DNA from 4 places in the Mixta sp. BE291 genome. Region 1 is predicted to be linked to each of the others. Evidence: predicted binding sites of a transcription regulator. Region 1 holds the regulator's gene; each other region holds the start of a gene.
The links. The regulator PhoB, encoded in region 1, activates phosphate uptake and scavenging genes when phosphate is short. The targets are predictions, from matches to a motif close to CTGTCATAAAACTGNCNNAT.
Positions count from the first base shown of each region.

Region 2: J2X14_RS08405 (PhoX family protein) is a predicted target of PhoB. The motif match lies at 1,230-1,249, and genes of this name have one in related genera.
Region 3: opgB (phosphatidylglycerol--membrane-oligosaccharide glycerophosphotransferase) is a predicted target of PhoB. The motif match lies at 820-839, and genes of this name have one in related genera.
Region 4: J2X14_RS17780 (MIP/aquaporin family protein) is a predicted target of PhoB. The motif match lies at 1,562-1,581, and genes of this name have one in related genera.

Region 1 covers NZ_JAVDXN010000005.1:174,442-176,647, reverse strand. The annotation lists gene phoR (phosphate regulon sensor histidine kinase PhoR) at 1-1,120, opposite strand, end outside; gene phoB (phosphate response regulator transcription factor PhoB) at 1,135-1,824, opposite strand; gene sbcD (exonuclease subunit SbcD) at 2,062-2,206, shown strand, end outside.
Region 2 covers NZ_JAVDXN010000003.1:180,367-182,572, reverse strand. The annotation lists gene folA (type 3 dihydrofolate reductase) at 716-1,201, shown strand; gene J2X14_RS08405 (PhoX family protein) at 1,304-2,206, shown strand, end outside.
Region 3 covers NZ_JAVDXN010000003.1:309,967-312,172, forward strand. The annotation lists gene J2X14_RS08985 (MgtC/SapB family protein) at 1-544, shown strand, start outside; gene opgB (phosphatidylglycerol--membrane-oligosaccharide glycerophosphotransferase) at 934-2,206, shown strand, end outside.
Region 4 covers NZ_JAVDXN010000009.1:38,842-41,047, reverse strand. The annotation lists gene glpK (glycerol kinase GlpK) at 1-440, opposite strand, end outside; gene J2X14_RS17780 (MIP/aquaporin family protein) at 471-1,328, opposite strand; gene zapB (cell division protein ZapB) at 1,769-2,008, shown strand; gene rraA (ribonuclease E activity regulator RraA) at 2,117-2,206, opposite strand, start outside.

The DNA of each region.
Region 1 (2,206 bases):
AAAAGCGTTCGGTCAGGCGCGGCAGATGCTCCTGCGCAATGCCCGGCCCGTTATCTTTCACCGCAAACAGCGCGCCCTGTTTGCAGAATTGCCAGCTCACCTCAAGGTGCGTGCCGTCCGGCGTATGGTTAACCGCGTTGTAAACCAGGTTAGAGATGGCGCTGCGTAGCTGCTCTTCGTTGCCGAAAACTTTTAGCTGCGCATCGGTATGAAAGGTAATCTGATGGCGGCCGTTACTCAGGGTTTCCGCTTCGCGCTGTAGCAGCCGTAACATCATCGGCACATCCACTTTCTCCGCCAGATCGATGGCGGGCGCGGCCTCGATACGCGACAGCGTCAGCAGTTGTTTAACCAGCCCGTCCATGCGTCGCGTCTGCTCCTGCATGGTTTGCAGCGCTTTTTCGCGTGTTTTACCCTCCAGCACCGCATCGCCCATCATTTCCAGATAGCCCTGCAACACCGTAAGCGGCGTGCGCAGCTCATGGCTGACATTGGCGAAAAAGTTGCGGCGCGCGCCCTCCAGCTGATGCATCTGCGTAACATCGCGTGCCACCAGCAGCCATTGGCCTTCGCTGTAAGGCATCACGCGAAATTCCATATGCAGCTGATTATTCATCACCAGCGTCAGCGGACGCACGAAATCCTGCTGGCGTAGATAGCGGGAAAATTCAGGATAGCGCAGCAGGTTAAGAATGTTTTGCCCATTGTCTTCCGGCCAGCGCAGGCCCAAATGCTGCTGCGCCAGGCCGTTACACCAGAAAATAGTGCCTTCATCGGTGGTCAGCACCACCGCATCAGGCAGCGATTCCGCCCCGCTGCGAAAGCGCTTGATCAGGTTTCCCAGTTCACGACGACGGCGACGGTTGCGTAGCTGCATCTGGTACAGCCCGTAAAACAGCGGCTCCCAGCTCCACTGGCCGGTGGGCGGCGTCATGGAGCGGTCGGTCCACAGCCAGTGCGACAGCCGCAGCAGGTTCCAGAAGTGCCAGCCCAGCAACAGCAGCACGGCAAACAGCAGAAACCAGGGCAAATAGCCGATAACCAGTCCGGCCAGCAGCGCAGGCAAGCAGACCAGCACCAGTTCCAGTAATAATCTCTTCCAGGAGAGGCGTTCCAGCACGAGGCAGACTCCGATCAGTAACGAGCGGAGAAACGATAACCCGTTCCACGTACGGTTTGCACCATGCGATCGTGACCGGTCAGCTCCAGCGCCTTACGCAGCCGTCGAATATGCACATCTACCGTGCGATCCTCAACGTAAACATTGGTGCCCCAGACATTGTTCAGCAGCTGTTCGCGACTGTAAACGCGCTCCGGGTGGGTCATAAAAAAGTGCAGCAGTTTATATTCCGTTGGCCCCATCTCCAGCGGCGTGGTATCAGACATCACACGATGCGAAGAGGGATCGAGGCTCAGGCCCTGAATTTCAATCACATCCTCTACCGCCATCGGCGAAATGCGACGCATTACCGCTTTAATCCGCGCCACCAACTCTTTCGGCGAAAACGGTTTGGTGATGTAATCATCCGCGCCCACTTCCAGCCCGCGAACGCGATCTTCTTCTTCACCGCGTGCGGTCAGCATCATCACCGGAATATCACGGGTCATCGCTTCGCGCTTAAGGTGTTTAATAAATTGAATGCCGCTGCCGCCGGGTAACATCCAGTCAAGCAGGATCAGGTCGGGCCAGGGTTCAATGAGCAGGTTGACGGCGCTATCATAATCATCCGCCTCGATAGGCTGATAATCATTCTGTTCCAGCACAAAACATAACATTTCCCTGATTGGGGCTTCATCTTCGACAACCAGAATGCGCTTAGCCATTATTGCTCCTGCGAATGTGACGCTTGGTCACGGGGGTTTGCGGCGTCATTATGCGTCAGTTTTATGACAGATTTATGAAAAATGCACGGGCTGCATGGCGCTTCAATAGCGCTTTTGTGAAGCAATCGGAAAGCATTTTTTTACCGCCCGTGCGCCGGTTTGCACAATCCGGTTCCCTTCTGCGGCTTAGCTCTGGTTATAATCGCCTCCGGCGTTCTGCTATTAGCTGGGAGTTCTATGCGCATTATTCACACTTCAGACTGGCACCTCGGTCAGTTTTTTTACACCCGCAGCCGTGCCGCTGAGCATCAGGCTTTTTTTCACTGGCTGATTGCGCAGGTTGAAGCGCATCAGGTGGATGCGGTGATTGTCGCTGGCGATA
Region 2 (2,206 bases), on a different contig from region 1:
GGTTCCTGCCCAGGTAAAGGAGAAGAAGCTGAAGACCAGCGCCAGCAACCAGCAGAAAAGCCCGCTATTAAAGAAAATGTATTGCCTGTCCATATTGGCTTTTAAAAGCTCCCTGTGTCCGCGAGGATGTATTAACAATCGAACTGGATAGTTAGCAGGTCAAACGTGCCGTTCTTTGTTTGTTCTGTTTCCTGCCGCTGCGCTACCCGGGTTTACGGAGGGTTTTAAAATGTCTGTTGTATTATTGTTGCTAAATAATTTGTATCGATAAATTAATTATTAACTTCATCATTAAATGCAAAAATAAGCATTATTTTGGCGTCTATTCTGGCAATGATCGGTTAATTATAAAAAGCGTTATTTTTCTGCTGTTGAAATTATCTTTCTTTAAAGAAAGTTTCAAGCGGAGTTATGCCACTTCCTGGCGTGACGCACAAAAATAAGCATTCAGGATATAAGGCGCAACTGGCCAGGCTTACCCTGCACAGACAGGCAAAGCCACGCTCCATTAGGGTCGCTGGCAAGCAACATCTGGCGTTTTTGCACCTTCACTATTTCCCTGGAAAAATCCCACAGACGGCGGTGCCGATGCCGCTTTTGTCATCCACCGTCACGGTTTAAAAACCTTTACGTAAATCCACTAACGAGGCTATCGACGAAAGTTTCGCCTTTACGTATGATGGCGCCAATTTTACACCCTGTTGAGTAACTTATGATGATAAGCCTGATAGCGGCTTTGGCAGCCGATCGCGTTATTGGGATGGAAAACGCTATGCCATGGGATCTGCCTGCGGACTTAGCGTGGTTTAAGCGTAATACGTTGAATAAGCCGGTGATTATGGGCCGTCTTACCTGGGAATCGATTGGTCGCCCGTTGCCGGGTCGCCATAACATTGTGGTCAGCAGCCAGCCGGCAAAAAACAGCGATAATGTCACCTGGGTGACATCGCTGGAAGCGGCTTTAGCAGCGGCTGGCGACGTTGAAGAGATCATGGTGATTGGCGGCGGCCGCATTTATGAGCAGATGTTAGATCGTGCCGATCGTATCTATCTGACGCATATTGATGCCGAAGTGGAAGGCGATACCCATTTCCCGGACTATGAGCCGGACGAATGGCAATCGGTATTCAGTGAGTTTCACGATGCCGATGAGAAAAACTCGCACAGCTACTGCTTTGAAATCCTCGAACGTCGCGCATAACGTCGGTTAAAAGCCATTTATCTGCCCGCTGTAACATGGCTGTCATTTATCCTCACTAGCATTGCTTTCACTCTGGGAAACTACAACGGGAAGCAATGCAAAATGAGCGATAAAATCCTTGAATTAAATATGGAATCACTGCCAAGCCCGGCGCGTCGTAAGCTGTTAGCCGGCACCGGCGCATTAGGGCTGGCAGGCTTTCTTGGCGGCGGCATCAGCTTTTCCGCCGTTGCGAAAATGCAGACATCGCCCAAAGGCAGCCCGCTGTTGGGCTTTACCGCTATCCCTGCCTCTACCGCCGATGAGATGGCTATTGCGCCTGGCTATCGGGCCGAAGTGCTGATCTCCTGGGGCGAGCCGCTGGTAGACGGCGCGCCTGCATTCGATCCTCAGGGAAACAACAGCGCCGCCGACCAGGAAAAACAGTTCGGTGATAATAATGATGGCATGAGTTTTTTCGCCCTGGATGAAAACCGTGGCGTGATGGCGATTAATAATGAATATGTGAACGAACAGTATCTGTTTGCTCATGGCGGCAGCAAGGCGGTTAACGCTGAAGATGTAAAAAAATCGCAGGCGGCGCATGGCGTATCGATCGTTGAAGTCGCGCGTAGTGAAGATAACCGCTGGCGAGTGGTACGTCCTTCGCAGTATAACCGCCGTATTACGGCTAACACCGTGATGCATTTTTCCGGCCCGGCGGCAGGCCACGCGGCGCTGCAAACCACCGCCGATCCTCAGGGTAAAACGGTGCTGGGCACCTTCGGCAACTGCGCCAACGGAAAAACCCCCTGGGGAACCTATCTGACCTGCGAAGAGAACTTTGACACCTATTTCGGCACCAAAGCCGCTGATTTTAGCCCAACCGCCCAGCAAAAACGTTACACCCTGAAAGCCAACGAGCCGGAGCGTAACTGGTCCGATTTTGACGAGCGTTTCGACGTAGCGAAAAATCCCAACGAATTTAACCGTCACGGCTGGATTGTCGAGATCGATCCACTCGAT
Region 3 (2,206 bases), on a different contig from region 1:
ACTTACTCAAGTCTCTATTCAATCTGCCGAACATTATGCGGGTATGTCGGTAAATATTCGCACTGATCCAATGAGGCTGGCGGCACAAGTCATTAGCGGTATAGGTTTCCTTGGCGCTGGCGTCATTTTGCACCGGCAAAGAGACAGTATTTCTGGTTTGACAACAGCAGCAATTATTTGGGCATCAGCGGGCGTTGGCATCGCATGCGGGTCCGGATTCTATTTTTATGCTACTTTTTCCACCCTTCTCTTTTTCCTGGCAATTCGTTTCAGTCATACTCTCGGGCGCTTCAGACAAAGTGATGGTTATATTCATAAGATAGCCGTTCAATTGACACTTGCCGACAGCAGCGTTATCCCTGAGGTATTTCACCGTATGCACGAGAAAAAGTTCCTCCTTGAAACGCTTGATATTCACGACACAAAAAAAGGCAAAATCATTATGTGCATGAAAATATCAGTTCGGAAAAGGATTACCGTATACAGCCTTTATTCAATGCTAAAAAATATTGAAAGCGTCGATTCTGTCTCACTTGGCCGTTAGCGTTTTTTCACCGCGCCATGTTACCGATCTTCCTGATGGTCTTCGATGACTTATCAGGTGCGCTTTCCGCTGGGCCAGCATGCGCAGGCGACGCAATGCCTTAGCGCTATGCGTCATAGGGGCTGGCTGCGCTGACTAAAAGCTTGAATCTGCTGGGGTGGGTTTCTTCGTTCGGCAGGTATGCAAAAGCTGAAGGCAGCATCACGCGACAGAAAGGAGGTTACACGCGCTTATTATCTGAATTTGCGCGCCTCGTACAACAGTTGTGACAACGCATGTTGCAGGGATATGACAGGCAGGATAGATTGAAAAAATTCTGTTACGTCCCTGATTAATTAATGTGGTTATGGCGTCCTTTGTGTCGCCCGTTTCCACGTAAGGAAACTGCGTTGTCTGAACTGTTTTCAGTCATGTTATTCGTGGCCTCGATTGTTATTTATGCGTATAAAGCCGGGCGCAACACTTTTTGGTACCTGTCTCTGCTGTTGGTTTTGGGCCTGTTTATCATCCTCAACGCCACGCTTTACGCCAGCAACTATTTTACCGGCGACGGCATCAACGATGCGGTGATCTATACGCTCACCAACAGCCTCACCGGCGCGGGCGTCAGTAAATATGTGCTGCCTGGCATCGGACTGGTGCTGGCGTTATTTCTGGTATTTTGCCTGCTCTCCTGGCTCTTGCGGCGGCGCGGCCACCGTCCGCACCACTTCGGCTACAGCTTGCTGGCGCTGCTGCTGGCGCTCGCCTCCATTAAAACTACTCCGGCTTTTCAGCAGGTCAGCGATTTAATCGTTTCCCAGACGCGCAGCGGCGAATCTGATTTTGCGCAGTGGTATCACGAGCCGCAAAAGCAGATCGCTAACCCCACGCTCAACCTGGTCTATATCTACGGCGAAAGCCTGGAGCGCACCTATTTTAATGAGCAGGCGTTTCCTCAGTTAGCACCAGAGCTAAGCCGCCTGAAGCAGCAGCAGGCGCTTGATTTTGCGCAAACTGAGCAGCTGCCCGGCACCGAATATACCATTGCCGGTATGGTTGCTTCGCAGTGCGGCATTCCGCTGTTCGCCCCTTTTGAAGGCAACGCTTCGGCCTCGCTTGCCAGCTTTTTCCCGCAGAATGTTTGCCTCGGCGATATTCTGAAAAACTCCGGCTATCAAACCTGGTTTATGCAAGGCGCGGATCTACGCTTCGCCGGAAAAGATACCTTTCTGAAATCGCACGGTATCGATCATCTTTACGGCCTGCAGGAACTAAAAGACCAGGTAACGGATCCCGCTTATCGCAATAACTGGGGCTTTTATGACGACACGGTGATGGATGAGGTGTGGCAAAAATTCGAACAGCTGTCGCAACAGAAACAGCCATTTGCGCTTTTTACCCTAACGGTGGATACCCATCATCCTGACGGCTTTATCTCGCGCAGCTGTCAGCATAAAAGCTACAGCTACGAGGGCAAACCCAATCAATCTTTCAGCGCTGTGGCCTGTAGCCAGGAACACGTCGCACGGCTGATTGATCGTATTCTGGCTTCGCCCTGGGCCAAAAATACGCTGATTGTGGTCTCTTCCGATCACCTGGCGATGAACAATACCGCGTGGAAATACCTTAATGCACATCAGCGCGATAACCTGTTTATGGTTATTCGCGGCGACCGTGCGC
Region 4 (2,206 bases), on a different contig from region 1:
ATCCATTTAACTTTGGTGCCGGAGAAATAAGGGTTAATCACCAGGCCGGTGGTGTGCTGGATATACTCTTCCAGCCCCTCTTTTTTCAGCTTTTCGCAGTAGTCGGCCGTGCGCGGATCCTGCCAGACAATCGCGTTATAGATCGGTTTGCCTGATTCTTTATCCCAGACAATCGCCGTTTCGCGCTGGTTAGTGATGCCGATGGCGGCAATCTGATCGGAATTGATATCCGCATGCGCCAGCACTTCAACCAGCGTCGAGCTTTGTGAAGCCCAAATGTCCATGGGGTCGTGTTCAACCCAGCCTGCTTTCGGGTAGATCTGCGTAAATTCACGTTGTGAGACCGCAACGATATTGGCGTCATGGTCGAGAACCACGGCGCGCGAGCTGGTCGTACCCTGATCGAGCGCGACAATATATTTTTTATCTGTAGACATAATCAATTCCTGATGTGCAAAGATTGAACAGGGTTACGCTTTACGTTGCTCAGCGCGTGCGACTGGCTTTTCCGCTTTAGTCTCCTGCGTGATATTCAGGTTGCAGGGCAGGTGACGGCAGATCAGCGAGCGATATCCCCATGCGCCCAGGCAGGCACCCACCAGCGGGCCAAAAATCGGCACGAGGAAATAAGGAATATCACGACCGCCGGTAAAGGCGACGTTGCCCCAGCCTGCCAGCCAGGCAAAAATTTTCGGGCCAAAATCACGTGCCGGGTTTAATGCAAAGCCGGTCAGCGGACCCATTGCACCGCCGATAACCGCAACCAGCAGGCCGATCAGTAACGGCGCCAGCGGACCACGCGGTACGCCGTTGCCGTCATCGGTCAGCGCCATAATCACCGACATCAGCACTGCGGTAATCACCATCTCGACCAAAAATGCCTGACCTACGCTGATATGCGGATTAGGGTAGGTCGAGAAGATCCCGGCCAGATCGAGACTTTCTACGCTACCACGCAGCAACTGGTGACTGGCTTCATAATCGATAAACAGATTGTAATAGAGGCCGTAGACCAGCGCGGCAGAGCTAAACGCGCCAGCAATCTGCGCCACAATATAAGGCACGACTTTGCGGCCTTCAAAGTTGGCGAACAAACAAAGTGCGACGGTAACGGCAGGGTTCAGATGCGCGCCTGAAACGCCCGCGGTCATATAGGCAGCCATGGAAACGGCCAGGCCCCAGATAATGCAGATTTCCCACTGGCCGAAAGCGGCACCGGCAAGCTTCATGGCGGCGACACAACCCGCACCGAAGAAGATGATCATGCCGGTTCCAAGAAATTCGGCAATGCACTGACCTTTAAGTGTGCTAGTTGCTGTCTGGCTCATAATGAAATTCCTGAAGGCGAGGTTAAATTTTATCAATCGTTGTTTTCATTCCATTGATCCACCCAAACAATTGTAGGGCTGGTGTGAATTTATCGTTAACGCGCATAAACGAGAAATAGCGAACGTTAAAACTGTGTGGTGCATCAAAAAAATGCGCGTTTTCGCGTCTTTACCGGTTCTTTAATGTGCTTTTTGCGCCTGCTGGCACCACGTTGCGTTCGTTTTATTAACATATACGTCATTATTACGACATAACGCGCTATGCTGCTGTCGGTATATGCTGAAAATTGTTACATACTGCGCTTCACAACGGTTCGCCGCTGGACTTGGGCTGTGCGGCTACTTACAATCGGAGTGTTAGGGTCTTTTACGTATTTTTGTGATGTCTCGTCGTCTGCGGCTGGCATCATCAACGCCTTGCGATTAGGAGAAGTCATAGAATGTCATTTGAAGTATTCGAGAAACTGGAAGCCAAAGTACAGCAGGCGATTGATACCATCACGCTGCTGCAGATGGAAATCGAAGAGCTGAAAGAGCAGAACAACAGCCTGAAGCATGAAGTTCAGCAGGCCTCGGGAAACAGCGAAGCGCTGGTGCGTGAAAACCAGCATCTGAAAGAAGAACAGGGCCAGTGGCAGGAGCGCCTGCGGGCTTTGTTAGGTAAGATGGAAGAAGTTTAATCCGCACGGATGCTGCTTTCATCGAACATAAAAAACGGGTGCCCAGGCACCCGTTTTTGCTGTCCGCGATACACCCAGTGCGCAAGCCCCGGATGGATTCAGAACCCGCTATTCAATATCCAGCGCATCTTCCGCTAAGATAATACCGGTGTTGTCAGCGTACAGATGGTCGCCGGAAAAGAAGGTCACGCCGCCGAA